DNA from 2 places in the Companilactobacillus farciminis KCTC 3681 genome. Region 2 is predicted to be linked to the other one. Evidence: riboswitches for the same ligand, from Rfam matches in the RefSeq annotation. Region 2 holds a riboswitch; the other holds the start of a gene.
The links. Region 2 has a riboswitch for lysine ahead of LF20184_RS02645 (amino acid permease). Riboswitches for the same ligand answer to the same signal wherever they lie in the genome.
Positions count from the first base shown of each region.

Region 1: it holds a riboswitch for lysine, as region 2 does, so the genes downstream of both, lysA (diaminopimelate decarboxylase) here and LF20184_RS02645 (amino acid permease) in region 2, are expected to answer to the same signal.

Region 1 covers NZ_CP017702.1:919,199-935,244, forward strand. The annotation lists gene LF20184_RS04415 (GH25 family lysozyme) at 1-331, shown strand, start outside; tRNA gene LF20184_RS04420 (tRNA-Arg) at 807-880, shown strand; gene dapF (diaminopimelate epimerase) at 1,073-2,038, opposite strand; gene LF20184_RS04430 (aspartate kinase) at 2,052-3,410, opposite strand; lysine riboswitch at 3,555-3,736, shown strand; gene lysA (diaminopimelate decarboxylase) at 3,814-5,097, shown strand; gene dapD (2,3,4,5-tetrahydropyridine-2,6-dicarboxylate N-acetyltransferase) at 5,113-5,817, shown strand; gene LF20184_RS04445 (N-acetyldiaminopimelate deacetylase) at 5,820-6,977, shown strand; gene dapA (4-hydroxy-tetrahydrodipicolinate synthase) at 6,978-7,847, shown strand; gene dapB (4-hydroxy-tetrahydrodipicolinate reductase) at 7,857-8,630, shown strand; gene LF20184_RS04460 (aminotransferase class I/II-fold pyridoxal phosphate-dependent enzyme) at 8,722-9,906, shown strand; gene LF20184_RS04465 (aspartate-semialdehyde dehydrogenase) at 9,931-10,992, shown strand; gene LF20184_RS04470 (hypothetical protein) at 11,093-12,400, shown strand; gene nrdD (anaerobic ribonucleoside-triphosphate reductase) at 12,661-14,871, shown strand; gene nrdG (anaerobic ribonucleoside-triphosphate reductase activating protein) at 14,813-15,382, shown strand; gene LF20184_RS04485 (heavy metal translocating P-type ATPase) at 15,646-16,046, shown strand, end outside.
Region 2 covers NZ_CP017702.1:552,547-568,592, forward strand. The annotation lists gene LF20184_RS02610 (flavodoxin family protein) at 1-699, shown strand, start outside; gene tpx (thiol peroxidase) at 745-1,242, opposite strand; gene LF20184_RS02620 (GNAT family N-acetyltransferase) at 1,336-1,848, shown strand; gene LF20184_RS02625 (WxL protein host-binding domain-containing protein) at 1,963-2,661, shown strand; gene LF20184_RS02630 (DUF916 domain-containing protein) at 2,666-3,781, shown strand; gene LF20184_RS02635 (hypothetical protein) at 3,985-6,222, shown strand; gene LF20184_RS02640 (helix-turn-helix domain-containing protein) at 6,491-8,008, opposite strand; lysine riboswitch at 8,100-8,279, shown strand; gene LF20184_RS02645 (amino acid permease) at 8,453-9,901, shown strand; gene serS (serine--tRNA ligase) at 10,271-11,560, shown strand; tRNA gene LF20184_RS02655 (tRNA-Asn) at 11,625-11,697, shown strand; tRNA gene LF20184_RS02660 (tRNA-Thr) at 11,774-11,846, shown strand; gene LF20184_RS02665 (hypothetical protein) at 11,913-12,143, shown strand; gene LF20184_RS02670 (FAD-binding protein) at 12,439-14,256, opposite strand; gene LF20184_RS02675 (FAD:protein FMN transferase) at 14,410-15,339, shown strand; gene LF20184_RS02680 (NADPH-dependent FMN reductase) at 15,439-16,046, shown strand, end outside.

The sequences.
Region 1 (16,046 bases), 370 kb from region 2:
ACGACCTGAAACGTATGAGGCAGGATCAACTTGGAAGAGTTCAGATATTAGATTGATAAATAATGAACCTCATTATCAAATTGCTACTGATATTTTTGTTCCTCTTTCAAAGACGACTTTTAAGGATTTTATTATCGTTAAATATATTGATGATTCACCGGCACCGGTCTTCAATAAGAAAGGAAAGCGTGTACAGAATGCGTCTGTCAGCACTACCAAATCTTTTAAAATTGATGGATTCAAGATTATTAACGGCATTCCGATGGCTAGAATAGCTACGGATGAATACATTCCGTTCGAGTACACTTCTGGATCTGGTTTTAAAGGCTAGATAGAATTAATGTATACACTAATGCATAAAGTAAATAATAATCAAGATTCAGAACAATTAGCTCTCACTCAATATTGGGTGAGAGCTTTTTTATTTTGGAACTACTTATTATCTATTTGTTAAAGATGATAATGGATTGATTGAAGTCTAAATGTTAGAATAAATGAAATTGAGCCATTTCACTTAGAAAAATGAAAAACACAATATAATAGGAAGAAACAAACAAAAAATAACCTTTTGTTGTCATTGGTGTTGTCACGGTAATAAAAGTACGCTATACTAGTTGTTGCAGTAAGCCGTTGGGCATTTCTTGTGGAGACCCCTACTCTCCGTAAGCTTTATGTCTTTGCAGTCGTTGCAGAGACATTTTTTATCGGCTTGCTCCAGGGATTATAAACTTATCGATTATTTTTTATAAAATGTATACACTATTACAATGTATATGATATAATTAATACCGTTGAGTTGTTGATATGCGCCTATAGCGCAATTGGATAGAGTGTCTGACTACGAATCAGAAGGTTGTAGGTTCGACTCCTACTAGGCGCACTACTTATTAAGACTTATGAGATTAATCTCATAAGTCTTTTTTTGCATCAAAAAAATTATTACCGACTAGATAACGTTTCTTATCGTTATCTAGTAATTCAAGATCAAAAAAGGCCTCTATTTGGAGAATGATCACTCCAAATAGAGGTTTTTGATTTGTTGATATTAAAAATATTTCCACTAACCAAATAGTTACTTAGAAATACTATCAACAAAGGCTTGATAGTTTTTTTGTTCACCAGTTTCAGTTACTTTCAAATTGCTTAAATCATTATTGTGTAGATCCTGTTCACTGAGTTGAATTTCGTGAGTGAAGGTAGCATTGCCAATTAAATGCAATTCGCTGAGTTCCTTAATAGAATTTAGGTTGACGTGAGTTTTAACCATGCCACCAGGATTATAAACTGAAATATCCTGTGTTGGATCGAATTCATTGGCGTGAAGCAAGGCAAAAATCAAACTAGTAGCTGACATACCAGTTCCACAGGCATTTGTAAAGCCAACGCCACGTTCATAGGTCTGCACGAATAGCTCATTGGTATCTAGTATCTTAGCAAAACTGACGTTGACGCCTTCGGGGAAGTAAAGATTAGTGGAGTTTAGAGTCTTTCCTAGGGTTCCTAAGTCATCTTCATTGATTTCAGGTACGAAACTGATTAGATGAGGATTAGGAACAGCCACAGCAGAAAATGTTTGATCGAGTAAAAATTCAGGAACCTTTTGGTCGATCATTTCAGTCATTTGTTGATAGCTGAAAGGTAAGTCCGTGTTGTTAAAGGAGATAGGAGCAATTTCGACGCTAAAAGCAGGAACGCCTTTATAAAAGTCATCGGCTTTTGAAACGGACAAGGGAGCTTCAAGTGTTTCGACTTTGAATTCATCTAGTTGATATTTTTCGGATAAATAACGGCTGACTGTTCTTAGACCGTTACCACACATTTTGGCTTCGCTACCGTCAGCATTGATGACACGCATCTTTCCGAGACAATTTTCACTAGTGTCGACGACTAAGAGTCCATCTGCACCACCGAGTGTATTTTTGCATAAATTGATGGCTAGAGCTTTTAATTGGTCATCGGGTAGGGGAGTTTCTAATAAAGTTTGATCAAGGATGAAAAATTTGTTTTCTGAACCATGAACTTTGAGTAATTTTACCAACTTGTTCACCTCATTAATTGAAGAATTTTTTGTAAATCTGTCTGACGGCTTCGTCGGCATCCGATTCTTGAACGCCTAGCATAATGGAGATTCGTGATGCACCTTGGTTGATCATATGGATGGCGATATTGTTGTTAGTTAGTGAGTCGATAATTTTGCCAATCGTATTGACGTTGTGAGCAATGCTTTCGCCAACGACCATGATGATAGCATAGTCGTCAATCCATTCCAGGTAATCAGGTTGCAAGACTTCTTTGACATCGTGACAAAGGTTGCTGATAGTAGTTTTGTCCAGTTTGGTACGGTCGAAAATAACTGTTAAATCATCAATACCAGAAGGCATGTGTTCGTAAGAAATATTGTATTTATAAAAGAGTTGCAAGAGTTTCAAAGTAAAGCCGACTTCTTTATTCAACAAATAGCGATGAATATAAAGGGCTGAAAAACGTTTGGAACAAGCAATCCCAGTGATTTCGTTTGAAGGATTGAATAAAAATTGTTCAGGAACGATCAAAGTCCCTTCAGCACTAGGGTTGTTGGTATTTTTAACATTGACTGGAACTTGTCCTTTGACCGCTGGAATGATGGCTTCATCTTGGAAGACTGAAAATCCCGCATAAGATAGTTCTCGCATTTCTCGATAGGACATCTTCTTGATTGCTTGTGGATGTTTGACAACGTGATTATTAGCAACGTAAATCGCATCAACATCAGTAAAGTTTTCGTACAAGTCTGCGTGCAATCCACGACTCAACATTGCTCCAGTGATATCAGAACCACCACGAGAGAAGGTAAAAATACTGCCATCTTGACTGTATCCAAAGAATCCTGGGAAGACTATGCGACTGTCTTCTGGTACATCAAAATTCTCTAAGTTGCGATAAGTATCTGGTGAAATATCGGCATCGTTTGGTTGTCCATGAACGATAATGCCAGCCTTTTTAGGATCAACGAAAACTGATTTAATGCCTTGGGAATTCAAAACTTCATTCAAAAGAATAGCATTGAGAAATTCACCGTGAGCTTTGAATGCTGCCATTAAATGTTCATTATCCGAATAATTTTCTTTAGCCAAATTGATTAATTTATCTTTTAGAAGTTTTATGACGGAATCATCAAGTTTAAAATAGTCGCTTATTTCGTGATATCTTGAGATAATCTCCTTGATAATATTAGTATGATCTTCATTTTCGATAACTTCATTAGCGTACTCGATTAACAAATCAGTAACTTTAGTATCGCCGTGGTATCGTTTTCCGGGAGCTGAAGTTACGATCACCTTTCGTTCTGAGTCATCTTTAATAATATTAATGACCTTTTCAAATTGTTCTCCGGTTGCGAGGGAACTGCCCCCAAACTTAACGACCTTCATAACTTACACCTCTAAAATTAAATAGTTTTTAATGATGAGTGTATCATTTTTCCCCATTATGACAAGAAAAAAATATTAATTATTAGAAATATGAGAATATTTTTAATATCACTTGACGTATTATGAGTGTTGTTATAATCTTATACCAACAAAAGAGGTCGCAATCGACATGAGTAAATGAGGGAGCTTCTGTAAGAGCTATGAACTTATTGAAAGGGGAAGTTGCCGAAGCACTAAATTTTACAGGATTTAGCGAGCTGGGGCGTATTAGAAGATGATACGAACTGTCGTGATCAAATAGTCGGTCACGTTGAGCTTATGACAAAATTGATGCAGATTATTTATGGATCTCTTTGTTATTAAGCAAGGAGATCTTTTTTATTTGGTAAAAGGAGCAGTGATTATGATAATAGATGATTTAAAGAGTGAAAATGGCCATTTGATGATTGGTGGCGTTGATAGTGTCGAGTTAGCAAAAAAATATGGAACTCCGCTTTATGTTTTTGATATTTCTCAAGTCCGTAGCCAAATAAGAAAATTTAAATCCGCGTTTGAAAAGAATAATTTAAAATATCAAATTAGTTATGCTAGTAAGGCTTTTGCTGTTAAAGCTATCTACCAAGTAATGAAACAAGAAGATGTTCATATCGACGTTGTTTCTGGTGGTGAATTGTATACCGCATTAAGTGCTGGCTTTCCAAGTGAAAAAATTAGTTTCCATGGCAACAACAAGTCTTACGATGAATTGTTGATGGCAGTCAAAGAACATGTCGGTGTGATCATGTTGGATAATTTCCACGAAATCGACTTGTTATCACAGATTTTAAAACAAGAAAAAGCTACGACTAAAGTAATGTTGCGTTTGACACCAGGAATTTCCGCACACACGCATAAATATGATCAAACCGGTCAAACTGATAGCAAATTTGGTTTCGATGTTGAATCTGGTCAAGCAGATAAGGCTATGAAATCAGTTTTGGATGATGAGAATATGGAACTTACTGGTATCCACGCTCACATTGGTTCTCAAATCTTTGGAACACAAGGTTTCGTCATGTTAGCTAAGAAGATGATGGAAATTGCCAAGAAATTCCAAGCTGAATTTAATTATTGGCCTAAAGTTATCAATCTTGGCGGTGGCTTTGGAATTAGCTATAACGAAGATGATGATCCAATCACTGCTGACGAATTCATTGGACAAATTGCTGATGAATTGAAGAAAACAAACAACGAAGTTCCAGAAATTTGGATCGAACCTGGTCGTTCAATCGTTGGACCTGCAGGTTATACACTTTATACCGTTGGTTCAAGAAAAGATATTCCTAATCTAACTTCTTATTTATCAGTTGACGGTGGCATGGGCGACAATATCAGACCAGCCTTGTATCAAGCTAAATATGAAGCTGTTATCGCTAATAAGATGGATCAACCAAATGAACAAACGGTTCACATAGCTGGAAAGTATTGTGAATCAGGTGATATCTTGATTGATCAACAACAATTGCCAAAAACAAAGCCGGGCGATATCTTGGCAATGTTAGATACAGGTGCTTACGGATATTCGATGGCAATGAATTACAATCGCAATCCTAGACCTGCAGTAGTTTTCGTTGAAGATGGTCAAGATAAGTTAGTCGTTAAAAGAGAAACTTATCAAGATTTAACTAGTTTAGATTTGGATTATTAATTGGAGGAAAGATTTATGAAAAAAATGAGTGCAGAAGAAATTATTAATTATATAGGAAACTCTAAGAAAATTACCCCTGTTAAAGTTTATGTTCAAGGGGATGTTTCAAATGTGAATTTTCCTTCAGATGTCAAAGTTTTTAAGAGTAATGATTTAGCAATTTTAATCGGAGACTACAAAGCAATTGAACCAATTTTAAAAGATAATGATTTTACTGATATTTATGTTGAAACAGCCGCTCAAAATTCAGCCGTACCAATGCTAGATATCAAACACATCAATGCTCGAATCGAACCCGGCGCTATCATTCGTGATCAAGTTTCAATCGGTGAAAATGCCGTGATCATGATGGGCGCAGTTATTAATATCGGTGCAGAAATTGGCGACAAGAGCATGATCGATATGGGAGCTGTCCTTGGCGGTCGTGCCATTGTCGGTAAGAATTCTCACATCGGTGCTAATGCTGTTTTGGCTGGTGTCGTTGAACCTGCTTCTGCTCAACCAGTAAGAATTGGTGATAACGTTATTGTCGGCGCTAATGCAGTCGTTCTAGAAGGTGTTCAAGTTGGTGACAATGCGGTCGTCGGTGCTGGTGCTATCGTAACTAAAGATGTTGCTGAAAATGAAGTTGTAGCCGGAGTTCCTGCTAAAGTTCTCAAAGTTAAAGATCAAAAAACAACTGATAAAACTAAAATTGAGAGTACTTTAAGGAAGTTATAATTATGGCTTTGACAGAGGAGCAATTAATTCAAATAAGAAGACATTTGCATACTATTCCCGAGCTATCGATGCAAGAAGTGAAAACACATGCCTATCTTCTCGAAGTGATAAAGCAATTTGACAAGACTAATTTGGAAATTAAAGAGCTACCAGAACTACCAACTGCTCTGTTGGTGTTAGTCAAAGGATCAAATCCTAAGCGCAATCTTGGTTATCGTTGCGATATGGACGCTTTGCCAGTAACTGAAGAAAATGGTTTGGACTATGCTTCAAAAAATCCAGGCGTGATGCATGCTTGTGGTCACGACATTCATATGACAGTTGGATTAGGAATCTTAAATTATTTCAGTGAGCATCAACCACTTGATAATTTGGTTTTCTTTTTTCAACCAGCTGAAGAAGCCGATAGTGGCGGCAAGGTTGCTTATGATTTAGGAGCATTTACTGGAGATTTTCACGTTGATGAATTTTATGGTCTTCATGACAATGCCCAACTAAAAACTGGTGTGATAGGTTGTCGCAATGGTACTTTATTTGCTGGAACGACTGAAGTAAACGTCACTATCAAAGGTAAGAGTGGTCATGCTGCTTATCCGCACTTGGCTAATGATGCTGTTGTAATTGCAGCCAATTTTATCCAACAAGTGCAAACAGTGATTTCTCGGAGTATCGACCCAGTAAAATGTGGCGTGATTACTTTTGGCAAGATGGAAGCTGGCGTGATTCGTAACGTTATCGCCGGTTCAGCTCGTTTAGAAGGTACGATCAGAGGTTTGACTCAAGACATGATTGAGTTTATCCGTCAACGTATCAGAGAAATTGCTGAAGGTTTAGAGAAGTCGTTTAATTGTGAAATTTCAGTGGAATACAATCAAGGTGGATATTATCCAGTCGAAAATAATCCTGCTTTGACGAAACGTTTTATTAATTATATGAAGAATAATTCTCAAATTGATTTTGAAGAAACTGAGCCCAAAATGACTGGTGAAGATTTTGGCTACTTGATCAACAAGATTCCTGGAACAATGTTTTGGCTCGGTGTCGATAGTAAAGGTGCACTTCATTCAGCGGATTTCTTGCCACATGAAGCTGCAATCAAAAAGGGGATTGATGCGATGGTCGGTTTCTTAAATTATCGTATGGATTTGGAGGAAGATTAGATGTTTGAAAATGTTGATTTAATGACAGCGATAATTACGCCGTTTGATGATAATGAAAAGATTGATTTTTCAGCCTTGAAAAAATTGACTGAACATCTACTAGCTACAGGCAGTAAAGGCTTTGTCGTTGGTGGCACGACTGGTGAAACGCCAACTTTGACTGAAGATGAAAAGTTGGAGCTTTATCAAAAGTTTGTTGAAATTGTTGACGGTCGTGTTCCTATCATTGCTGGTGCCGGTAGTAACAATACTGCTCAGACGATTGATTTTATTAAGAAAATCAGTCAGATCAAGGGAATCGATATGGCCTTAGTTGTAGTGCCTTACTATAACAAACCTAATCAACGTGGGATGAAAGCTCACTTTGAAACGATTGCCAAGAATTCGCCTTTGCCAATTATGATCTATAACATTCCTGGTCGAACCGGTGTTTTGATGGAAAAAGAAACTGTTGTTGAATTGGCCAAGAATCCTAACATTCAAGGTGTAAAGCAATGCAATACGATGGAAGACTTAGAATATATCGTTGAACATGCACCAAAGGATTTTAACGTTTATAGTGGTGAGGACGCTCAAGCACTCTTTGCTAAAGTTGTCGGTGCTAATGGTGTTGTGTCAGTTGCTTCACATCTTTATGGAACAGAAATGAGCGAGATGTATCAAGCTTTGGAAGAAGGCAACTATCAAATTGCTGGCAAGATCCAACGTCAATTGACACCTAAGATGGCTGCCTTGTTCATGTATCCTTCACCTTCACCGGTTAAGGCAGCTTTGAATCACGTTGGTTATCAAGTTGGTGGCTGTCGTTTGCCAATCTTAGCTTTGAATGAAGCAGAACAAACTAAGTTATTTAAAATTTTAGATCTTTAGGAGTTTTTTATGATAAAAGTTATTATTTCCGGCTTTTCTGGCTCGATGGGTCAAAAGGCTGTCAAAATGGTCGAAGATTCTGATAATTTACAATTAGTTGCTGGGTTCAACCCCATTGAGACCGATTTAAATCCTGAGAGTTATGGCCTTGATAAAAATGTGAAAATTTTTAATAAACTGACTGATATTGAAACGGATGCCGATATTTGGATCGACTTTTCCATTCCGAGTGCCGTTTTTGATAACACGAAATTTGCTATTGAACACAATATACGTCCAGTCATTGGAACTAGTGGAATGAGTGAAGAACAAACTGCTGAATTAAAGAAGTTAGCTGATCAAAAGCATCTTGGTGGTATTATTGCTTCTAACTTTGGATTATCAGCTGTCTTGATGATGAAATTTGCTCAAGTGGCAGCCAAGTATTTTGAAGAGTCAGAAATCGTTGAAAAGCATCATGAAGATAAAATCGATGCACCTTCAGGAACCGCTTTAAATACTGCTAGATTAATCTATGAAGCAAGAGGTCATGACCAAGTTCAACACAGTAGTGAGGATCCATTGCAGACCCGTGGTGGCGATTATCACGGGACTAAGATTCATGCCTTACGTTTGCCAGGCTTTGTTGCCGATGAAGAAGTTATCTTCGGTGGGGTTGGCGAAACTTTGACTATCTCGCAAAGTACGACTGACCGTCAATCATTTATGACTGGTGTAAAGTTAGCTATCAATGAAGTGGTGAAATTGGATCACTTAGTAATCGGTCTCGAACAAATTATTTAGAAATTATTTCAAAAAATTACAAAAACTCTAATAATTTAGTGAGTTTTGTATTAGAATTAAACTACATTTAATTTTTAAGGAGTGTTGAAGAATGCCAGAATTAGATTCATCAGTAAAAAATGTAGTAAACGAAACGATTGCCCCAATGGGTAGATCAATGATCAGAGAATTTGCTGAAAAATTTGCAAAGATTCCTGGTCTAGTTAAATTAACTCTTGGCGAACCAAACTTTAATGTACCCGAACACGTTAAAGCAGCTGCCATTGAGAGTATCAAGGAAAACGAATCTCATTATTCAGACCAAAAAGGTTTCTTGAGTCTTAGAGAAGCTATTTCAGGTTACTTGGATAAACAATTCGATCTTCAATACGATCCTGAAACAGAAGTTGTCGTAACTATTGGTGCTACAGAAGCAATCTTTGATACTTTTGCCGCCATTATTAACCCCGGTGATAAGGTGATTATTCCTACACCAACTTTTGCTCTATACATTCCGATTGTTAAGATCCTTGGTGGAATCCCAATTCAAGTTGATACAACTGCTGACGGTTTCCAATTGACTGGAAAACATTTGGCTAAAGTTATTGAAGAAGAAGGCGAAGATAAGGTTAAAGCCTTGATGCTAAACTTCCCAGGTAACCCAACTGGCTTTGTTTACTCAAAAGATCAATTGCAAGAACTCGTTGATGTGGTAAAAGACAAGAACATGTACGTTGTTTCCGATGAAATTTATGCTGAATTGACATACAGTCACAAGCATTTCTCAATGGCAAAACTTTTGCCAGGTAAAACAATTTTGATCAACGGTCTATCTAAGTCACATGCTATGACCGGTTACCGTATCGGTTACATTGCTGGACCAAAAGATTTTGTTGAACAAGCTAACAAGATGCATGCCTTTACCGTTACAGCTCCTTCTAACCCAGCTCAATTTGCTGCTGAAGAAGCTTTGAAGAATGGTATCGATGATCCAATCGCAATGAAGAAGATTTACCAAGAACGTCGTGATTACTTAGTTGATCAACTAAACGATATGGGTTATGAAACAATCTTGCCAGAAGGTGCTTTCTACACATTCTCCAAGATTCCTGAAAAATTCGGCTTGAGTTCAATTGAATTTGCCGATAAATTGGCCACTGAAGGTCTCGTTGGTGTAACACCAGGTGTTGCCTTTGGTAAAGGTGGCGAAGGTCATTTTAGAATTTCTTACGCCGCTTCAATGGAAGATATTCAAGAAGCTATGAAACGCTTGAGAAAGTTCACAGAGAGTTTATAAATAATATTTAAGGGATGAAGATTTATGAGTGATGAATATACAGTAGCAATTTTGGGTGCCACAGGTGCCGTTGGAACGCGTTTAATTCAACAATTAGAACAATCAACTATTCCTGTTTCAAAAGTAAAGTTATTAGCATCAAGTCGTTCAGCAGGAAAGGTTTTACAATTTAAGGGCCAAGATGTGACCGTTGAAGAAGCCAAACCCGAATCATTCGATGGTGTCGATTTAGTTTTGGCATCAGCTGGTGGAGCAGTTTCCAAGAAATTTTTACCAGAAGCTGTCAAACGTGGCGCTGTTTGTGTTGATAATACTAGTGCTTTTAGAATGGAAGAAGATGTTCCATTGGTCGTTCCAGAAGTGAACGAAGCTGCACTTTATAATCATCACGGCATTATCGCCAATCCTAACTGTTCAACTATCCAAATGATGGTTGCACTAGAACCAATCAGAAAAGCTTTTGGTTTGAAGCAAATTATTGTTTCAACTTATCAAGCTGCCAGTGGTGCTGGTCAAAGTGCTCTAAACGAGTTGTATTCTGAAGCACAAGATTACTTAGATGGTAAAGACATGAAAGCCGACATTTTTCCAACGAAGGGCGATAAGGAGCATTATCCTTTAGCTTTCAACCTCTTACCACAAATCGATGTTTTGGAAGATAATCTTTATTCTCATGAAGAATGGAAGATGATCCATGAAACTAAGAAGATCATGTTAGGCGATATGAATTCACCTAAGATCAAAGTCACAGCAACTTGTGTCAGAGTGCCAGTGCCAATTAGCCATGGTGAATCAATTTATATTGAAGTTGAGGATAAGTCAGCTACAACTGAACAAATTCAACAATTGATCAAGGATGCCCCAGGAGCTGTCTTGCAAGATGATCCAAAGCATCAAGTTTATCCACAGCCTATCAATGCTGTAAATAGTCGTGATACTTTTGTTGGTCGTATTCGTCCAGATTTGGAAAATGATGGAGCTTTCAATATGTGGGTCGTTTCTGACAACTTATTGAAGGGTGCCGCTTGGAATACAGTTCAAATTGCTGAAAGACTAGTTGCCGACGATTTGGTTCGTGTAAAGTAAATAAAATCAATATGGGATGCAGAAATAAGCCTGCGTTCCATATTTTTTTTGCTATTTCTGTTAAAATGTTAGGAGACATTTAATTTCAGGTGAGAAAAAAATGAAGCGAATAATGAATGTATTTAATGAGGGCGTTTTAGACCTGTTGGCTAACGCTGGAGTTGCGATTCCGTATTTTTTCTGTTTGACGTTATATAACCAAAACAAAAATATTTTTGTCTTTGCGTTGCCATTTTTAATGCTCTATACTTTTAGAGCTTTGGGAATGCTATTGACGACTTTTATTACCTTGCCAGCTTCGACGATGCTATCGATGTCGAATCTGTTTGGTGTGATTGGCTCGCTTTGCATGCTAGGAGCTAGCAATCCAGTTTTTGGTATTATTGGTGGGGTGTTCTTAGGTCTAGCTTCTAGTTGGATCTGGCCATATTATTTGACGGTTCGTTCTCGTGGCAAGATGGATAAAGAATTTAAATTCAATCGAATGCACACTTTGTCGATGGTTTTGACGATTATCTTATTGTTGATTGTTGAACTAATTGCTACGAAGACTAAGTTGTTGAACTTGTCATTTATTTTGTTAGCTTTCTTATTCTTTACTGCGATGGTCGGTGGCATGAACGTTACGCACCGTTTGACCTTTTATCAAGGCTTAGAGAAGAAACCTAAGTTTAGAATCAATTCGTTTTTTAATTTGATCGTGTTAGCGAGTTTGGTCATGTTGTTATTCATCATTCGCTATACGCGTCTAAAAGAAGTTTCCAATACGATTGATTTAGCAATCAGCATTGCTGCTATCGTCTTGTTCTTGATCCTCGCATACTATCAATTAGGGGTTCATAAAAAGATGTTCCCAGTCAGTTTGGTTGCCATCAATCGTGGGGTGGTCATGAACTACGTAATGCTGTATGCCATCTTCGACAGTACGATTCGCTTCAAATTCAATACTTTGATGTTAGTTTATACGCTTTATCTGGTCGGTTTTGAATTAGGACCAGCTTTGTTGAAAAAACGTCAAAATTGGCGTTATCCTTTATTGTTGCTAGGTTTAGTTTTGGCATTGTTTAATTACACATACTTTGTTGGCTTGTTCTTATTAGCCGTATTTGTCGGAACCGATAATCGAATTTTGAATGACGCACTTTATACTGATCCTGATTTAGATTCCGAACGAGCTTTCTTGATCAAGTATCAGTTGTCTTGTGTTGGAAATGTATCGCAACAATTGATCTACATGACGACAATTTATTTCATCAGTTACTTTACTGATATTAATGCTTTAGGATTCTTCAATAACATTTCCAACGGCCCAACTAATTCGACGCTTTATGGAGTACATCTATTTATTACTGCTATCGTCTTTATTTATGCGGCAGTCACATTTTATTTTGCTCGTGAAAAAGAATGATTTGAATCATTACAACGCTATGAGATTTATTTTATTGAAAATAGTTGAGCATAGAGAAATTCAGTACTGTTAAGTAAATTTGAAAGTTATAACGGCTGTTTGTGAAGTCGTTTCAATGATATTTTTTAGAAAACAAAAATAAGACTACTATATATTGTATGCGTGTGTTATATAACACCTACATATGGTATTTGGTAGTCTTTTTTATTATTTAAAATTTTATAAAATGGTTGTATAGATTAAAGATTGGGGAGATATAAATGACCACGCAATTAACTCAATTGATAGAAATCCCAGTTGAAAAAAGAAGTGGCTTCAAGACTAAGTTTTATCCATATAAAATTGAATTTGTGCTAGATAAGTTGGACTTGTCTCGAGTTCAACAAGATAATTTGATTGAGAATTTTGTATCTGAATTCTTAACGGCTGATTTGATGACAACCAAACAAATTCGCCAGGTTATTACGGATAGTTTGATTGCTCAAAATTTGAATCAAGCTGCAAAATCTTATCAGGACTATTTTATAAGTGAACAGGAAAGATTTGCTCAAGCAACTAATGTGAAATTAAACATCGAGAAATTATTTAATCGCAATGAGCAAGTGGTGCATGAAAATGCCAATAAGGATAGCAATATCTTCAACACACAGCGTGATTTGGAGGCCGGTGTAGCAAGTAAAGCTTTAGGCTTAAAAATGTTGCCAGACATCGTAGCTAAGGCTCATTTGCGTGGCGATATCCATTGGCATGATTTGGACTATTCACCAGTGACGCCAGAGACTAATTGTTGTTTGATTGACTTTGATGAGATGTTAACTAATGGCTTTAAAATCGGTAATGCTTGGGTGTCTTCGCCCAAATCGATTCAAACGGCTACAGCGCAAATGTCACAGATCATCGCTAACGTTGCCTCGTTGCAATACGGTGGTTGTTCAGCTAATCGAATCGACCAATTACTGGCGCCTTATGCGAAGTTAAATTATCAAAAACACCTCAAGGATGCTCAAAAATGGATTGTCGAAGATAAGCAGATTGAATTTGCTAAAGAAAAGACGAAAAGAGACATTTACGACGCTATGCAAGCACTTGAATACGAAATCAATACTCTTTATTCATCGCAAGGCCAAACGCCGTTTACGACGATAAATTTCGGTTTAGGAACGAGTTGGATCGAACGTACTATTCAAAAATCGATTCTAGAAATTCGAATCAAGGGCTTAGGTAAGGAACATCGTACGGCAATTTTTCCTAAGCTGACGTTTACGATCAAACGAGGGTTGAATTTGAGTCCTGAAGATCCTAATTACGATATAAAGCAATTGGCCTTGGAATGTTCTACTAAGAGAATGTATCCAGATCTTTTGATGTATGACAAAATTGTTGAAATCACTGGCAGTTTTAAGACGCCGATGGGATGTCGTTCATTTTTACAAGGATGGCAAGATGAAAATGGTCGAGAAGTTAATTCGGGTCGGATGAATTTAGGCGTTGTAACGGTCAATTTACCACGAATTGCTTTGGAATCAAAAGGTGATATCAAGCTATTTTGGGAAATATTCGAAGAAAAAATGCAAATTTGCCATACTGCTTTAGAATATCGAATCAAGCGAACTAAAGAGGCGAAACCTGAGAATGCACCGTTACTGTATATGTATGGTGCCTTTGGCAAACGTCTAAAAAAAGATGATTCAGTGGACGAATTATTCAAGAATGGTCGAGCAACAGTATCGTTAGGATACATTGGCTTGTATGAAGTTTGTACACGATTCTTTGGCAATGATTGGGAACAAGATTCCAAGGCGCATGATTTTGCCGAAAGCATCACGAAAGCCTTGAATGAAAAATGCGCTAAATGGGCCAAAGAGAGTGGTTACCACTATAGTCTTTACTCGACGCCAGCAGAGTCATTGACTGATACTTTTTGTCGAGATGATTTAGAGAAGTTTGGTTCCATTCCCGATATTACAGCTAAAGAATACTATACAAATAGTTTTCACTTTGACGTCAGAAAACATCCAAATCCTTTTGAGAAATTGACTTTTGAAGAAGTCTTTCCTAAATATGCTGCGGGTGGATTTATTCATTATTGCGAATATCCTAATCTCCGTCAAAATCCTAAGGCTTTGGAAGCTGTGTGGGATTGGGCTTATGATCATGTAGGTTATTTAGGAACTAATACTTCAATTGATCACTGTTTTAAGTGTGGTTTTCAAGGAGAATTTAATGCGACTGCCAGAGGTTTTGCCTGTCCAGATTGTGGCAATAATAATCCGGAATTTTGTGATGTCGTAAAGAGAACTTGTGGATACTTGGGTAATCCTCAACAAAGACCGATGATTCACGGGCGACACATAGAAATTGCTTCACGGAAAAAGAATATGACTTCGGAGATGATTAAAAATGCGGCTAAGCATGAGAGAACCAAACAATCCGACTCCCAAAGAATGGTTAAGCGCGGACCACAGTCTTAAAAGAATTGCAGACTATAAACCGTTTAATTTCGTCGATGGAGAAGGAGTCAGATGCAGTCTTTATGTATCAGGATGTCTTTTTCGATGTCCAGGGTGTTATAACGTTGCCGCTCAAGATTTTCGTTACGGTAAACCTTATACCAAAGAATTAGAAGACCAAATTATCAAAGATTTGAGTCAAAGTTATGTGCAAGGACTAACGTTGTTAGGTGGAGAACCTTTCTTGAATACTGAAGTGTGTCTATCGTTATGCAAACGAATCAGAAGAGAATTCGGACATGACAAAGATATTTGGTCTTGGACAGGTTACTCTTGGGATGAGATGATGCAAGAATCTTCTGATAAATTAGAATTATTATCGCTGATCGATATCTTAGTTGACGGACGATTCTTACTCAGAAAAAAAGATCTATCGTTACAATTCAGAGGCTCATCCAATCAAAGAATCATTGATGTACCAAAGTCTTTGGCTAGTGGCAGCGTTGTGATCTGGGATAAATTAGTTAAATAAGATTATCAGTTGATAAATAGCATCTATTTTAAAAGCAAATAGATGCTATTTTCTTTGCCTTTTTTGACCTAAATAAGACATAATATTAGCTAAATCAGTTTCTTTCCAGATTAATTTCATGGCATGAAATCTACTCATGTAGCTTATTACAACTTTTTATTAAAAATGATAATTAAATGAGAATCATTCCAGAAAAGCCTTTAAAAAACTTTTGAAAGCAGTTATAATCTGGGTAAAGATAATAATCGGAGGGATGTGTTGTCATGAACTCAGATAAAATAAAACTATATGGAACTTTGGCTATCGGTTTCATTGCGGCGGTTTTGGAATTTATCTTCCATTTGCCTAATTATGCCCAATTGATTATCAGTATCTTAGGTTTGTTATTAGCTTTGATTATGTTTATTGATATGATCAAAGTTTTGAAATCTGGTAACTTTGGGATTGATTTGTTAGCCATTACGGCTATTGTGGCTACAATTGTTTTAGGACAATACTGGGCCGGTTGGATCGTGTTGTTGATGCTAACAGGTGGCGATACCTTAGAAGAATATGCTGCCAATAAGGCCAAAAGTGAATTGAAATCACTCTTGGACAATACGCCATCAAAGGCACATCTTTTAAAAGACGGTAACGTTACTGATGTTGATATCGATGACGTCAA
Region 2 (16,046 bases):
GAAGTTTTAGACAATGTTAATCCTGGTGTCGAAACTGAAACTATCTATTTAGAAAATTACGATATAACTCCGCATAAATATCATGAAAAAAATGCTGTTTTGGATGAATTATCGCAAAAATTGATGGACAGCGACGTCTGGGTCTTCGCGGCACCAACTTATTTTCGTGAATTATCTGGTGTCTTGAAGAATTTCTTCGATTGTATGCGACCAAAACTAGTTTATTTCAAAGAAAATGGTGACACGATCCCCGGACAATTCAAGAATAAGCATTATTTGAGCATCAGTTCTTGCTACGTTTCAACACTAGAGAACTTTTTGACCGGTGTGACTGACGAAAGTTTCAAGACGATTGATCGAGTTATGTCAGCTGCTGGCGTGATCAAAGTTGGCGAGATAGTTTTGCCGAATACTTTTGGGATGAAAGAAATCCCTAATAATAAGAAAGAACTGTGTCACAAGTATGCAAAAAAGATATCTGTCAAAAAGAGAAAGGATGATTCAACTGTGAAAAGATATATTCAATTATTCTTCATGATTGCAGTAATGGCATTAATTACAATGGGGATTCAATTACCACTTCAAAACTGGATCGGCACTAACTTCTGGTTGAACTATGTCAGCTTTACAGTGATATTCTTCGTCTTGTTGGCTTGTATCTTGCACTTCATGACCTTTGTAAAGCATCGTCGGCGTTAAATTAGGCATTAAAAAAAGGCAGTCAAACGGCTACCTTAGTTTTTTTTATTTTACTAATTCATTTAGTTGACCGAGAACCTTATCATAGCTAGGTTCATCAGTTTGAACAGGTACGATTTCGGAATAGATGATTTCACCATTCTTATCAACGACCCAAACGGAACGAGCTAAAATGTTAATGTCTCTGATCCAAATCTTTGATTTCTTACCGAAGTCATGGTCGATATCGGATAACATGACCATATTCTTAACACCTTCAGCAGCACACCAGTGAGATTGTTCTTCCGGAGTGTTAGTTGAAATAGTAACGAAGTTGATTTCTGAATGTCCGTCAACCTCTTCGTTGAAATGCTTAGTTTGCACGCTGCAGACACTAGTATTGATATTTGGAACAACGCTGATAAGTAGAGGCTTGTCTAAGAAACTGCTCAACTTGACCTCGTTGTTATCTTTATTTAGAACAGTAAAATCAGGGAACTTTTCACCTACAGTCAAAGGATCACCATAAGTAGTAATTGTTTGTCCCTTAAAATCTAAATCCATACAAATCACACCTTTCTATTCGAACTAAATTTATTATAAATGACCGTTAATCAAAAACCCAGAAATTAGACTGGGGAGACAAGGAATATAGCCATGAATTTAATAGGAAATAAAATAATTATTCGAGATTTTCAAAAAAAAGACTTTCCTGAATTCTTTGAATTGGTATATGACAAAACTAACCATGATTTAGCCGGATTAGAATATACGACCGACGAAAATTTTGCCCACAGTTTATTAGAAATGTATCAAAGACGAGACGGTGCCTTCGTAATTGCCAAAAAAGACACTGATCAGATGGTCGGAATAGTGGAAATGAATAAGCGTGGCGAAAGTGGCGACTTGCTGTTGACTAGGGAAGTAGGATTCGTAGTTAATAGGAAGTTTCGCAAACAAGGCTTCGCCAAAGAGTCAGTTCAACTGTTGATTAAGTACGGATTCAACGATTTGAACTTGACCGAGATCTGGGCATCAAGTGAAAAAGATAACCAAGCACCACAGAATTTATTGGAATCATTAGGGTTTAAATACATTTATGAAGTCAATCAAGCGCTTCCATACGCAATGCAGTCGAATCTGGTCAAATACTACCTTTTGAAGAAATGATTCACTTCTTGTAAGAAATTCTTAACAATTTCGGACTAGTTATGAGGTAGACAGATGGTACTATACAAAGCGTAAGGAGAAAACAGACAGACTTTTGATGAAGAGGTTTTTTATATGAAAAAAAGAATGAGAACTAGAAAAAGTCTCAATGTCAAAAAGCGAGTAGTCGGTTTCTTCGCAATTGCCGTTATATTGTTGGGTGTGATTGGAGGATTTGGTCTTACACATGTAATCGCCGAATCCAACAGCACGACAGGAGGTGGCGCTGACAGGTCAGCACCGGTTGCGGTAGTCGCCAGTAAGTCAGATGACACTGAATCCAGCTTAGGTGGCGGTGGTGGTGGTTCCAACGGATCAGTATTAATAAATAGTGATAATACCGGTACAAGTACTGGTACTGAGGCTAAGACTAAAGATACTGATTTCGTTCCTTCGGTGAATATCAATAATATGTCTTCATACCCACAAACGGGAGATGCGCATGACAGATTCAACTTAGGTCCCAAAACTATGTCAGCGGATCTCACATATCCTAAAGTAGCCCCAAATTCTCGTATTCCAGTTGACTTTGATCAAAATACAACCCCAATTCAAGCCGGGAAGTATGTCGTCAAAGGTGCGGCTCGAAGTGGGAAGGCTACTTGGACGTTCCACAAAACTTATACCATCACCCAAGATCAGGCTAATGACATTAACAAGCGTTGTAAGGGTCTGATCTATAATAAGACAACGACTTATATTTTAATCGTCTGCGTCTTAGTATCGTTGATTTTCCTAATTTTCTGGGCAATATGGCATTCAGGTAGGAGTTAAAAGTATGAAGAAACGAATAATTGTCTTTTTTTCCACATTATTACTATTAATTGCGACATTTTTACCTTTCGCGACAACAGTCAAAGCTGTGCCTGATAAGTCCTATGCGATTCAGGCAATTTTACCAGACAATCAAATCAACAAGGATGAATCTTTCTTTGATCTCAAGGTTGAGCCTAACAAAGACCAGACTTTGAAAGTTTTGATTGCCAATACTGGTAGTAAATCAATCACGGTTACGGCTGAAGTCAATAACGCTTATACGGCGGACTCCGGTGTGATTGGCTATGATAAGTCCAATGCTCAATTGTACAAGTCAAAACTGCCATCTTTGACATCTTTAGTCGAGGGCAAACGTAAACAGACTGTCCACTTGGCTACTGGTGAAAATAAGACGGTCGAGTTCAAAGTAAAGTCACCTGATTCTGAATATGCAGGAATTATTTTGGGTGGTGTTACGACTACAGCTTCAGTTAGTCCAACGAAATCTAAGAATATCAATATCAAGAATCAAGTTCGCTACGTCAAAGGGGTAGTTTTGCGCTCCAAAGACGATGGTGTCATGCCTGATATGCATTTGACTTCCGCTGCACCAAAGGCCGTAGCCGGTTCAACAGGAATTGCCTACACCTTGGACAATACAGCACCGATAAACATCAATAAAGTGTCTCTGAAGGCTGAAATCACTAATGGTAGTAAGAAGACCAACTACAGTGCAGATAACCTTCAAATCGCTCCTAATTCGCAATTCAACTACTTTATTCCGGTGAAGAAGTTAGATGCTGGAACTTACAAAGCACACATTACTTTGAAGAACGATTCTGGCTTTGAAAAGTCGTTTAATTACAATATTACTGTCAAACAACGTCAAGTTGATAACGTCAATGATGCTGCCGCACCAAAGCAAGAGTCCAATAACAAACAGTGGATTGGAATCATCGTCGGAATTATCGTCTTGATTGCGGTCGTAGTTTGGATGTACCTCTATTACTCACAACGTAATAAAGGCAACGGCGAGACTAAAGGTCGTGGCAAACTTAATATGAGAAGTACTAAGAAACCTGACAAATCAAAAGATTCAAGATCAGGTAGTACTCGTTCAGAACGTCATAAGAAATAGATAAAACTCGTCTTACTAATTTTGATTGGTAAGGCGATTTTTTTGTTCTCATAATTCAATAATCAAAAATAATTTTATTATTTATTAACGCCCAACACTTTAATTATGAACTATTATAAGAATAGAGATAATTGAGGGAGTGACGCGATACGTTCAGTAATAAAGGTAGACTGGCTATTATATCGGCTTTATTTATTATGCTCATGCCGTTTACTGCTCAAGTGGTTCTAGCAGATACTGACACCGACGTTATTAACGATGCACCAGTTGGTTTGGATATTTCCAAGTACTTTGATGTTGGGAACTTTGAAAAAACTTCGTCTGAGGATGGCGATTACGCTTATACGGATAATTCTGCCACGATTTATGACAATGCTAATGACACTTCGGACAAGCACAATGGTCGTGTGTTAGATATGGCTAAAAGTGGTGCCCCAGGAGCTGTCGGAGCTGCTTGGTCGAAGAATAGCAATAATAACTATATTGATATCAATAAGAAGCAAACTGTCTCCGTCTGGCTTTATTTTGGCTCAGGCGATGGTGCTGATGTCTTTGCCAATGGTGAGGGGATGTCACTGGTTCTTCAAAATGACCCCAGAAAAACTTCAGCTATGGGTGCTGGATATCAAGCCTTAGGTTCAATGGGTGCCGATACAGCCAAGATTACTTCTAATGGTACTAATGTGCTTGGAAATTGGAGCTGGGGTGAAGATTCAAGTTCTGGAGCTACGACCAATACGCCGGAACAAGCTGCTCAATCTGCGGTCGGTAACAGTATTGCTTTGAATTTTAAGGCCCAAGACAATACTTTGATGGGTAATAAATTGCAAGATCCGCTTAAAATCGCTGAATCAGCGGTAACTTATAAAGATTTTCTCCACACTGCTGGTAAAAAATCTATTTACTACACCTTGAATGGCTTTGATACTACTAATGGTAATGACACTCCACCAAAGACTTATCCTGGATATTTGAACTTGTTGAATACAGATTTTGGTGGCTCGATTCACTCATTGGTATTAGGAAATACCGGCAGTCCTTACGGTTTAATCAATCTGACTTATCCGGGAAATCCGATTTCTTATAAAGCTCTGGATTTGGATAGTATTCGTGGTGATGACACGAAATTGATAGCCAATATGACTACGATTGCTAACGGAAGTGAATGGGCTTATTTAACTGGTATTTCCAATAAAGGTAAAGCTTTGTCTACCTATCAAGCGGCGCCGACGAGAACTCACTTGACTGATGCTAACGACCCAAATGGCAATCCGGTTTACTGGCATCATTTGACTTTCACTTGGAATCCAGCCGAAAATGGCAATCCCGCTACTGTCAGCTACGATTACAACGACAAGTATCCTGACGGGACGACTAATACTGGCCAAACGCAATACTACGATGAAGTCAAAGAAACTATTCCCGTTGATCCGAGTGCTTTTGGCAATCCAACTGATGGAAAAGTTTACTGGGGCTTGACGGGTGCTAACAATACTGAGGCTAATTACAGTAAACTAGCCGTCTTCGAATCAATCCCCGCACTAGCCACTGCCACAGCGACTGCTTCATTGACTGATAATGATTTGAACAAAACTATCACTGACGATTCAACCGATAATACTGTCAAAAATGGCGATAATTTGAGTTTTGACTACAACTTGAAGTGGGATAGTACCTCACGTGAAAACTGGCAAGACATCGTCTCGAGTTTGAATTTACCAACGGACGTTACTTACCGCACGGCTACTATCACTTATAAAGATGCCAATGGCAATAGTAGTAGTCCCATTACGATTTCCGACGCCAAAGGGATGACCAATAGTACTTTGAATTACACTTTGACTAAGGACCTCGGAACAATCAACGCTAATAGTGGATATACGAGCGCTGACATCGTTTTGAACGGAACCGCCACTAATTCAACCGGCCAAGAAATAACCGTCTCACCAGCCCCATCAACTTTCAAAGGAAGCAATGCGATTGAAACGACGAGTACACCTCAGTTTAAAATTGAAGGCAACAAAGTCCCTGATAAAATTTTGAAATTGAACGTTTCAAAAGATTTAGACTTTCAAGATATTAATTATCAAACAATGAAGAAATATATCGATAGAAAAAGCGATTTTGATTTGACTGTAACAAGTCTTAGATCTCCTTGGAAACTAGATGTAGCCACGAATGGATTCTCACTAAACGGCAAATCTTTCCATGGCAATTTGGTTTATAAAAAGAGCCAAGCAAGTACCCAACCGTTGACCAGTTCAGATGAGTTGATAGCTCAAGACTTGAATTCGTATCAAGACAAAACCGTTAGCGACTTATCAGCCACTTGGACTAAAGATACTGGCCTGTTACTAGAACCAGATCAGAATCAAATTTCTCCTGCAGGTAAATATCAAGGAACACTAAATTGGACCTTGGTCAATTCAATTACAAATTAGACAAAATAATAGCTCTATAAGAATGTTGTAAACTGCATCCTTATAGAGCTATTTTGATTTTTAACGTAATTAAGAAGTAGAAGAACTATCTAGTCGGGAGCGAAAGCCCTGTGATGGCTCAGCCGCCAAATTTTCACTTAGCGATTTATCGCTTAGTGAAAGGCCTAGTTTTGAGATTTTGCGTCTTTGGGGCCATGCAAAAGCTCAAAATAGTGCCGGCAGCGTTCCAGCCAATCACAGGGCTTTTGCGGACGACGGCAGTATAGCACTACAATGCCTTTTTCTTCTTTTCTTCCTCTTGTTTAGTCTTGATCTTCTTAACATAAACTTGGTTCAACTGAATCAACAGCCAAATATAATCAGGACGCGTTGAAGAGATATCCCAAGGAATAACCTTCAAGTTCTCAGGATACTTCTTGCGTTCGATATCCAAAGGCAACACATCCAATGAAGTAATCAATACATCGACATCATCGAAAACATTGCTAGGAACGATTTCCACGAAGTCCAAAGTCCGGATATTTCTCAAAACAACTTCAGCGGTTTGATTACCAGGATCAATCAAGACTTTGACCTTGATAATATCTTCAGCACGAATGGTGGAGATATAACTAGGCAAAACTTGATATAAGTCTTTAGAAATCAACTCGGCAGCGTTGTAAATTCCGGGGAACTCATTTTGATCGATGTTAGAGAAGAATGTGTAGACGTCTTTGTACAAGTCGGTAAAGTTCTTCTCGCTATCTTCATTAGGGTACATCGAATCCAGATGCATCAAAGAATAAGGCGCCATGATGTAATAGAAGACGATATCACGCGTTACATAGGTCATAATATGTTTCAAAGTCTTTTGATTGTGGTAGAGCGACATATCATCGTGATAATGTTCCTTCAAGAAATCTATAAAGTGATAAACGAGCGCATAGAACTTCGGATTGATTCTGGCGTTAGCGTTGATTGGTTGCTCAAATGAGGTATCACTAGGTTGGAAGGCAGTTCTTCTGAAGAGGTTGACCAATTTGTTTTCATTGTCCAAAGCAGTTACTGGCACGATTGGATAGTCTTCTTGCGTCAAAATATCTTCGCCCAGATTTTGGGTACCAAAGACATCGCTGTAATATGGCAATTCGTCAATATAGTGACGTTTGATCAAGCGAATCCGAGAAATTGCTAGAAAATATTTTAATTGGAAGTGTACGATCGGGTTGTCGAAAGTAATATCGGTACGACCAATAATCTGGTCGATTGAGTTTTCTTGAATCAAACTAAATGGCCATTCTTGCCCGTGATATGTATACCAATAGACGTAGTATGCCATCCAACGGATGTTTTTCTCATTACCTTTGATTTCAAGTGTCGAGTTGGAAATCTTGAGACCAAAGTTTTTGAGAAAGGCTCTGAATTTGGACATTCTACGATTTAAAGTGGACTTACTCGTAAAGTGTTCGTCACTAAAGCTTTCAAATGACGGATTGGCATTAGTCAAACCATAATTGAAGGCTTGGAAAACGACTGAGTTTTTTACCAAAAATAGTCGGTAAGTATCAATGGAAACTTTTCTGAAGTCGATTGACTCGATTTTTGTGTCGGTAGGGTCAATATCGGGAGCGACATCAGCTAGATCTTCCAATAATGCTTGAAAAATATTATACGTTTTTTGGTAGGTGAATTGCAGTCGATTACTAATGTTACTTAAGTTTACTTCACGAGGAGGTAAAGATTTTATTACAGTAAGCATGCGGTATTTTTCTACGTCTTGCTTAACTAAGAAAATTTGCTCCAACATTTGTCTTCCCCCGGTAACGTTTAATTAAAATATTTTAATAATAAATGAAACACTACTTGCTACTATCTTAACATTTATTTATAATGTTTTGTAATCAGATAGAGGTGCAATCTTTATTATTAATATTTTGGAGTATGGATAGGGTACTTTGAAAAGATATGAAAGGAAAGTTTGCCGAAATCAATTATCCCTACTTGGTAATTTGATTGGGCTGCTGCTTAATAGGTGGTGGACTGTCGATTTTAGAGAGTGGAGAATGGCATTCGGGTTCTGGGCAAAAGCACAGGGACCTGCTATTCGCGACTCGTTTCCGCAATATTGCCGGCAAACGAAGACACTCTCTAATTCGTTGAGCTATTGATTAATGGGATAATTATAATCCTTATTGTCGGTAGTTCCTCTGATAATAAGGATTTTTTTTATATCCAAAAAGGGGAATGAAAGATGGAAAATAATGATGTGAATAGGTCGTTGAAGACCCGTCATTTGTCGATGATCGCACTTGGTGGGTCAATTGGAACCGGTTTGTTTGTGGCAAGTGGTTCCTCAATTTCAACAGCTGGTCCTGGAGGTGCCTTGATAGCTTATGTGGCTATTGGTATTATGGTTTACTTCTTGATGACTAGTTTGGGAGAGATGGCAACTTACATGCCAGTTTCCGGCTCATTTGCGACATATGCTACCAAATTCATCGATCCTGCTTTTGGTTTTGCGTTAGGTTGGAATTATTGGTTCAACTGGGCGATTACTCTAGCGGTCGATTTATCCACAATTTCTTTAGTTGTAAAATATTGGTTCCCAAGCTGGACCTCATGGAAAATCAGTTTGACTTTTATGATTGTTCTATTGGTAATCAACTTTATCTCTGTAGGTTCATTTGGTGAAACTGAATACTGGTTGTCATCAATCAAAGTTACCGCCGTTATCATCTTCTTGATTGTCGGCGTCTTAAGTATATTAGGAATTTTAGGAAATCAAAACTTTGTTGGCTTGACAAATTATACATATAAGAAAGCACCTTTCGTTGGAGGCGTTCCAGCGATTCTAAGCGTGTTCGTAGTTGCCGGGTTCTCCTTCCAAGGTACTGAGTTGATCGGTATCACAGCGGGTGAATCAGCAACTCCTGAAAAGAGTATTCCTAAGGCTATCAAACAAGTCTTCTGGAGAATTCTTTTGTTCTACATTTTGTCTATTGCTATTATCGGTGCTTTGATTCCTTATACTAGTCCAAATCTTTTGGGATCAGACGCTGGTGATATTGCTATCAGTCCCTTTACGATTGTCTTCAAGAAAGTTGGGATTCCACTAGCTGCCGGAATTATGAATGCTGTTATTTTGACATCAGTTATTTCTGCGGCTAACTCAGGACTATATGCTGCCAGTCGTATGCTTTGGTCAATGAGTAAAAATAATATGGCACCAAGGGTTTTTGAAAAAACTAATGGTCGTGGTGTGCCAGTCTTTTCACTTCTACTAACTGCTTTAGTTGGTGGAGCAGCCTTATTCACTAGTTTGTATGGTGATTCATTCTACGAACTATTGGTTGCTGCCAGTGGTTTGACCGGATTTATCGCTTGGATTGGGATTGCCTTTTCTCATTATCGTTTCAGAAAAGCTTACTTGTACAAAGGCTACAAACTTGATGACTTGAAGTACAAAGCTAAGTGGTTCCCATTTGGTCCAATTTTAGCCATCATCCTAGGTATCATCATTATTATTGGTCAAGATGTGCGTTCAATGGTTGACTTCAATATTGGCCGTCTCTTGATCAGTTACAGTGGTTTGATTATTTTGTTCGTATGTTGGATCTATTACAAGGTCAAGCATAAGACAAAGTTCTTGAAGCTAGAAGATATCGATGTTGAAGCTACTAAAAATGGTGGTCATTACTAGTTGATATTTAGAACATTTTAAATTATGATTAACAATGAATATAAAGCTAAGAGAGTGCCTACTCACAAACCTTTCAGAGAGACGATGGTCGGTGAAAATCGTCAAGGTTTTATTCCAGCATTCTGGCAACGGGTAATTCCGTTCGGGTTGATCCGATAAAATCTGAAAGTGCAGGGTATTTGTATACTCTGAAACTGGGTGGTACCGCGAATGGTCGATTCGTCCCTTTATTGGGATGTTTCGACCTTTTTTTATATTAGAGAGCGGAACAAGGACGGCTAGCCCTTGAGTAGCTCGTTTCCGCTATACTGCAGGAAACAAGTTACATAGGCTAATCGTGCAAGTTCACAAATAATGGAGGATGAATTTATGTTAGACATTAAGCTAATCAGAAAAGACCCTGAATGGATCAAAAATAAATTAGCTTCACGCGGCGTTACTAGTGAAGAAATCGACGAATTGCTTTCATACGATGAAAAACGTCGTGAATTGTTAGTTAAGACAGAAACTTTGAAGGAAGAAAGAAATAAGGTTTCTCAAGGAATTGCTAACAAGAAACGCAATAAAGAAGATGCTAGTGACGAAATCGCTGCTATGAAACAAGTTGGTGCCGATATCAAGAAAATCGATGCTGATCTTGAAGAAACACAAGGCAAAATGAACTACATCTTAGTTCGTCTACCTAACATTCCTGACGATTCTGTTCCCGTTGGTCCTGACGAAAGTACTAACGTTGAAATCAGAAAAGTCGGTGCCGTTCCTAAGGAAAACTTCAAACCAAGACACCACTGGGATATCGGTGAAGAACTAGGAATCTTAGACTTTGAACAAGCTACTAAAGTTTCTGGCTCACGTTTTGTTTACTACATTGGTATGGGTGCTAGACTTGAACGTGCTGTTTACAACTTCATGTTGGACCAACACCAAAAAGAAGGCTATACAGAAGTAATCCCTCCATACTTGGTTAACAACAATGCCATGTTTGGTACTAGTCAATTCCCTAAGTTTACTGAAGATGTCTACACGGTTATGGTTGATGAAAATCCATTGACTTTGATCCCTACAGCCGAAGTTCCTTTGACAAACTACTTTGCTGACAAGATTTTGGATGAAAAAGACTTGCCTAAGTACGTTACAGCTTTGACACCTTGTTTCCGTTCTGAAGCTGGTTCTGCCGGTCGTGATACTCGTGGATTGATTCGTATGCACCAATTTAACAAGGTTGAAATGGTTAAAGTTTCAAAACCTGAAGAATCGTACAATGAACTAGAAAAATTGACAGCCAATGCTGAAAATATCCTTAAACAACTAGGACTTCCATATCACGTAATCGTTCTTTCAAGTGGGGATGCAAGTTTCAGTTCTGCTAAGACTTACGATCTTGAAGTTTGGATGCCTGCTCAAGACAAGTACCGTGAAGTTTCAAGTTGTTCAAACTGTCTAGACTTCCAAGCTCGTCGTGCTCACATCAGATATCGTGACGAAAATGGTAAGACAAAACTAGCTCACACATTGAATGGTTCAGGACTTGCTGCTGGTCGTACAGTTGCCGCTATTTTGGAAAACTACCAAAACGAAGACGGTTCTGTAACAATTCCAGACGTTTTAGTGCCATATATGGGTGGAGTTACAAAAATTACTAAAGAAAATGCCAAATAGTTATTGACCTGAGGCTTATAAATTGATAAGATTTAATAGTTCTGTTAAAGAGCTATTGAATTATTCCGGATTAGCTCAGTTGGTAGAGCATCTGACTGTTAATCAGGGTGTCGTCAGTTCGAGTCTGACATCCGGAGTTATAAATACTTAGGAAATACCTAGGTGTCTCAATATATTACATCTAGTTCATTGGAATTAGGTGTATTTTTTTAAGCCGTGTTAGCTCAGTTGGTAGAGCATCGGTATCGTAAACCGGCGGTCACAGGTTCGACTCCTGCACACGGCATTGATAATTTTATGAAATACCTCCCATGAAGGACATCGTTTAGCGGTGTCCTTTTTATTTTTCTTAATGAAAGGTTATTGGCTATCAATGGATGAAATAGAGTATTTAGATGTCACGATAAAGATTATATTTATTCAAATTATAAGCATGGATTTAAAACGTGAAAAGTGGAAATTCTCTGATGGTATAACGAAATTTTTTGCCGATATTGAAGATTCCGAATTCATAAAATCAATTCAAAAGAATTTCCAACAATTTGGATCTACTGATTTATTGAAAGTTGAACTCCAAACGTAGCAATACATCAGTAAAGAAGGAAATTTAAAAAGCAAGTATACTGTGAAAAAAGTCTTAGAACACAAAAAAGGTGCTCAACAAATAAATTTGAAATTTACAGATGATGAAGATGAATAATTTTTTTGATGAATGACTATAGATTAGTATTCTGTTGGTATACCACGTTACTAAATTCTAAAAAGCTCTTATAGAATGAAATTGTGTTAACTCATTCTATGAGAGCTTTTTAATTAGATTTTTCCAAAAAAAAGAGCCATCTTTCAAGAAAAATGACTCAATGACTTTAATATTCAGGTTATTTAATTTGTTCCAAAGCATTAGAAACAGCTTCTTTAATAGCTTTACTTGAAGCAGAAGCACCAGAAATTGTATCAACATCGACCGTATTCTTTTCGACGATTTCTTTTGGCAATTCCTTAACAGCTTTGAGACCGTAATCGTCAGATTCACTTTGCTTCAAAACTTCGATATCTTGAATGTCGTCTTTGCTATTGGCAGTGACACGAACGACGATTTCATTTCCCATACCAGCAGTTGATTTTCCGATATATTGGTTGTCGTTAGTTTCAAAATGTTCTTCGCCAACGTCTGATCCCAAACCTTCTTCGTGAACACTGGCTGAAGTATTAGCATCGACTTTGACAGATTCAACGTCTTTTTCTTTAGCAGCATTTTCACCAGCAATCTTACCAAAAATCAAGTTTTCAGCTAAATTGCTACCACCGTTGTATTGGCGTCCCATCAAACTTCCTAATTCACCACAAGCGTATAGGTGAGGGATAACTTCATCGTTTACGTCAACAACTTCTGCATTGGAATTGTGAACAGGACCACCTTGTGTATTCAACAATCCTTGAACCATGGCTAAGCAGTAGTAAGGACCATCATCGAAGGCTGTCAAAGTATCGGCATCACGGTCAAAGGCATAGTCACGTTTGATATCAGCAAAGTGGTTGAAGTCTTTGATAGTGTTTGCCAATTTGTCTGCGTCAACACCCATAACTTCAGCTAAACTGTTCAAATCATCAGCTTTAACGACTGAGTCTAAGAATTCTGGGTAAGGGGCGTTCTTGTCATTCTTTAGTTCGTCATACTTCTTTTGGTCAAAGACAACATATGGATGACGTTGTGCTAGAGGAATTCTCCAGTTGCCGTGATCTTGAATGTGTCCGTGGCGGTGGATTTCATTTTCATCGAAGTAACGAGTTCCGTCATCGCCGACAACAATCAAGCTGCCTTGGTGGAAAGCAGGCCAGTCGAATGGCAAGAATTGTGAACGTTGACCCTTAGCTGGTTTAGGAGTTAGTCCGTGGAAAATACCGTAGGCTTCATAGTTGTTCATGTTGTAAAGTTTAGCGCCGACTTCACTAGCCATTGTGACACCAATACCTTTGTTATAAAGGGAACCGATAGGATTTAGACTAGTTTCGCCGAGGTAGTTTTCGACCATTTCAGGATTGTTTTCAAAACCACCAGTAGCCATGACGACACCGTTGTTGGCTTTAACGTTGAGCAATTTGCCGTTACGTTCGATTTGAACACCGACGATAGCCTTTGTTTCGGGATCTTGAATCAAGTGTTTAGCAGGTGTTTGATACAAGACATCGATTTTGTCAGCACGGTCTAAGACTTGTTGACGGAGATTCTTCCAAAGAGCAGAGTCAGCGACACCTTCGTGAACAGCAACTAATTCGTGAGTAGCTTGACCACGGAATTCTGGGTATTCGTGAGCCATGAAGTACAAAGCTTTAGATACAGGTGATTCTGGGTGTTTGCCCATGATAAATGGTTTAACGCCGAGATAATTTTCTAGGTAATTAGGGATGTCATAGAGTCCTTTGACGAAAGTTTCCATCAAATCTTTGTCATATGACAATGGGAAAGCTAAATCTTCGTAATATTTACGTAAATCATCTAAATTGTCACCTGATGAAATAACTTGACCAGCATAACGAGTATTGCCACCCTCATGACCCTCTGGAGCTGAGTCAGTAATCAAAACTTTGGCGTTGTTGTCAGCCGCAAATCTAGCAGCACTAGCACCAGCACCACCGAATCCTAAAACGATAACGTCATAAGTTGCGTTCCAATTTAATTTTGAATCCTCAAACATTTCATTCACTCCAATTCCTCTAAATGTTAGGATTAATATAACTCTTTTTATGGATATTGTGAATAACTTACCTTTGTCGAGAACGACACAAAAGACTATGATAGAGGATGTTCACTATCGTAAAATAATTTTTTATGAATTGAGGAAAGTTCAATGGGGTTAATTAACAAGAGCTATTATGCATTGGGAACTGTGATCAATTTGTCAGTAGCAGAACCTAGCGGTGTAGACGATTTAGAAGCTGGCTACAAGTTGATTCAAAACTTCGAAGATAAGTTGACCGTCAATCGCAACCAATCAGAGGTCATGTCGATCAATCATAACGCCGGTATCAAGCCAGTTCAGGTACCAGAAGATACGTATGGTCTAATCAAACGAGCTGTTTTAGTCAGTCGTAAGCACCTAGGCTTTAACGTAGCAATCGGACCTTTGGTCAAGCTGTGGAAAATTGGTTTTAAGGGTGCTAACAAGCCTTGTGACAAAGATATCAAGCAACGCTTACAAATTATCGACCCAGAGAAAATAATCCTCGACGACGCCAAAATGAGCGTATTTTTGCAAGAAAAGGGTATGGAGATCGACCTCGGTGGTATTGCCAAAGGTTATATCGCTGACGAAATCAAAAAACTCTGGCAAAAGCGTGGCGTTCAGACTGGAATTATTGATTTAGGTGGCAATGTTTTGTTAGTCGGTGATAGTTTGCATGAGGACAAGTTATGGAATATCGGTATTCAAAATCCCATTAAACCGCGAGATGTTCCTTTAGGTGTCGTGCATATTCCTGAAAAATCAATTGGAACGTCTGGTATTTATGAACGCAAGTTGGTAATTGATGGCCATGAATATCACCACATGTTTGATTCAAAGACTGGTTATCCAATCAAGAACAACCTTGCCAGTGTGACGATTATTAGCGACAAGTCGATCGACGGCGAAATTTGGTCAACGATTGGATTTTATCAAGGTATAAAACGTGGCATGGATTTGATTGAAGAACAAAAGGGAATTGAAGCAGTCTTTATTACTAAAGATTTGGAAACCTTTGTAACTAGTGGATTGAAAGACGTCTTCAAGAAAATATAACTATACTATATGAAAACAATCACATAATTATATTGCTTTACCTAGTGAAACATTTTACAATTAACATGACAATAAAATAGAAGTGGGATGATTAATGCTATGAATAAATTTATCGCTATTGTGGGATCAAATTCCCAAAAATCAACCAACCGTGAATTATTGAAGTATATGAAGAGACATTTCAAGGATTTCGCTGAAATTGAATTAGTTGAAATCAAGGATTTGCCAATCTTCAAGAAGAGTGCAGACAAGTACGTTCCTCAATTGGCTAAGGATATTGCCAAAAAGATTGAGGACGCTGACGGTGTCATTATTGCTACTCCTGAATACGATCACTCTGTAACGGCCGTTTTGTCGAGTGCCTTAGCTTGGCTATCATATGGAATCCATCCATTCGTCGACAAACCTGTTATGATTACCGGTGCTTCTTATGGATCTCTCGGGTCATCACGTGCCCAAGCTCAATTACGTCAAATCCTCGATTCACCAGAGTTAAAAGCTAGAATTATGCCTAGTTCAGAATTTCTTTTGGCACATTCATTGCAAGCCTTTGATGATAATGGTGACTTAAAGGATAAAGATGTTGTTAAAGAATTAGACGGTCTTTTCCAAGACTTTCTTCAATTCGTTAATATTTCTAAACAATTGAATAATGCTAAAGACGTTACAAAACAAAAGGCTGCCGCATTTTCATGGGACAAAGACTA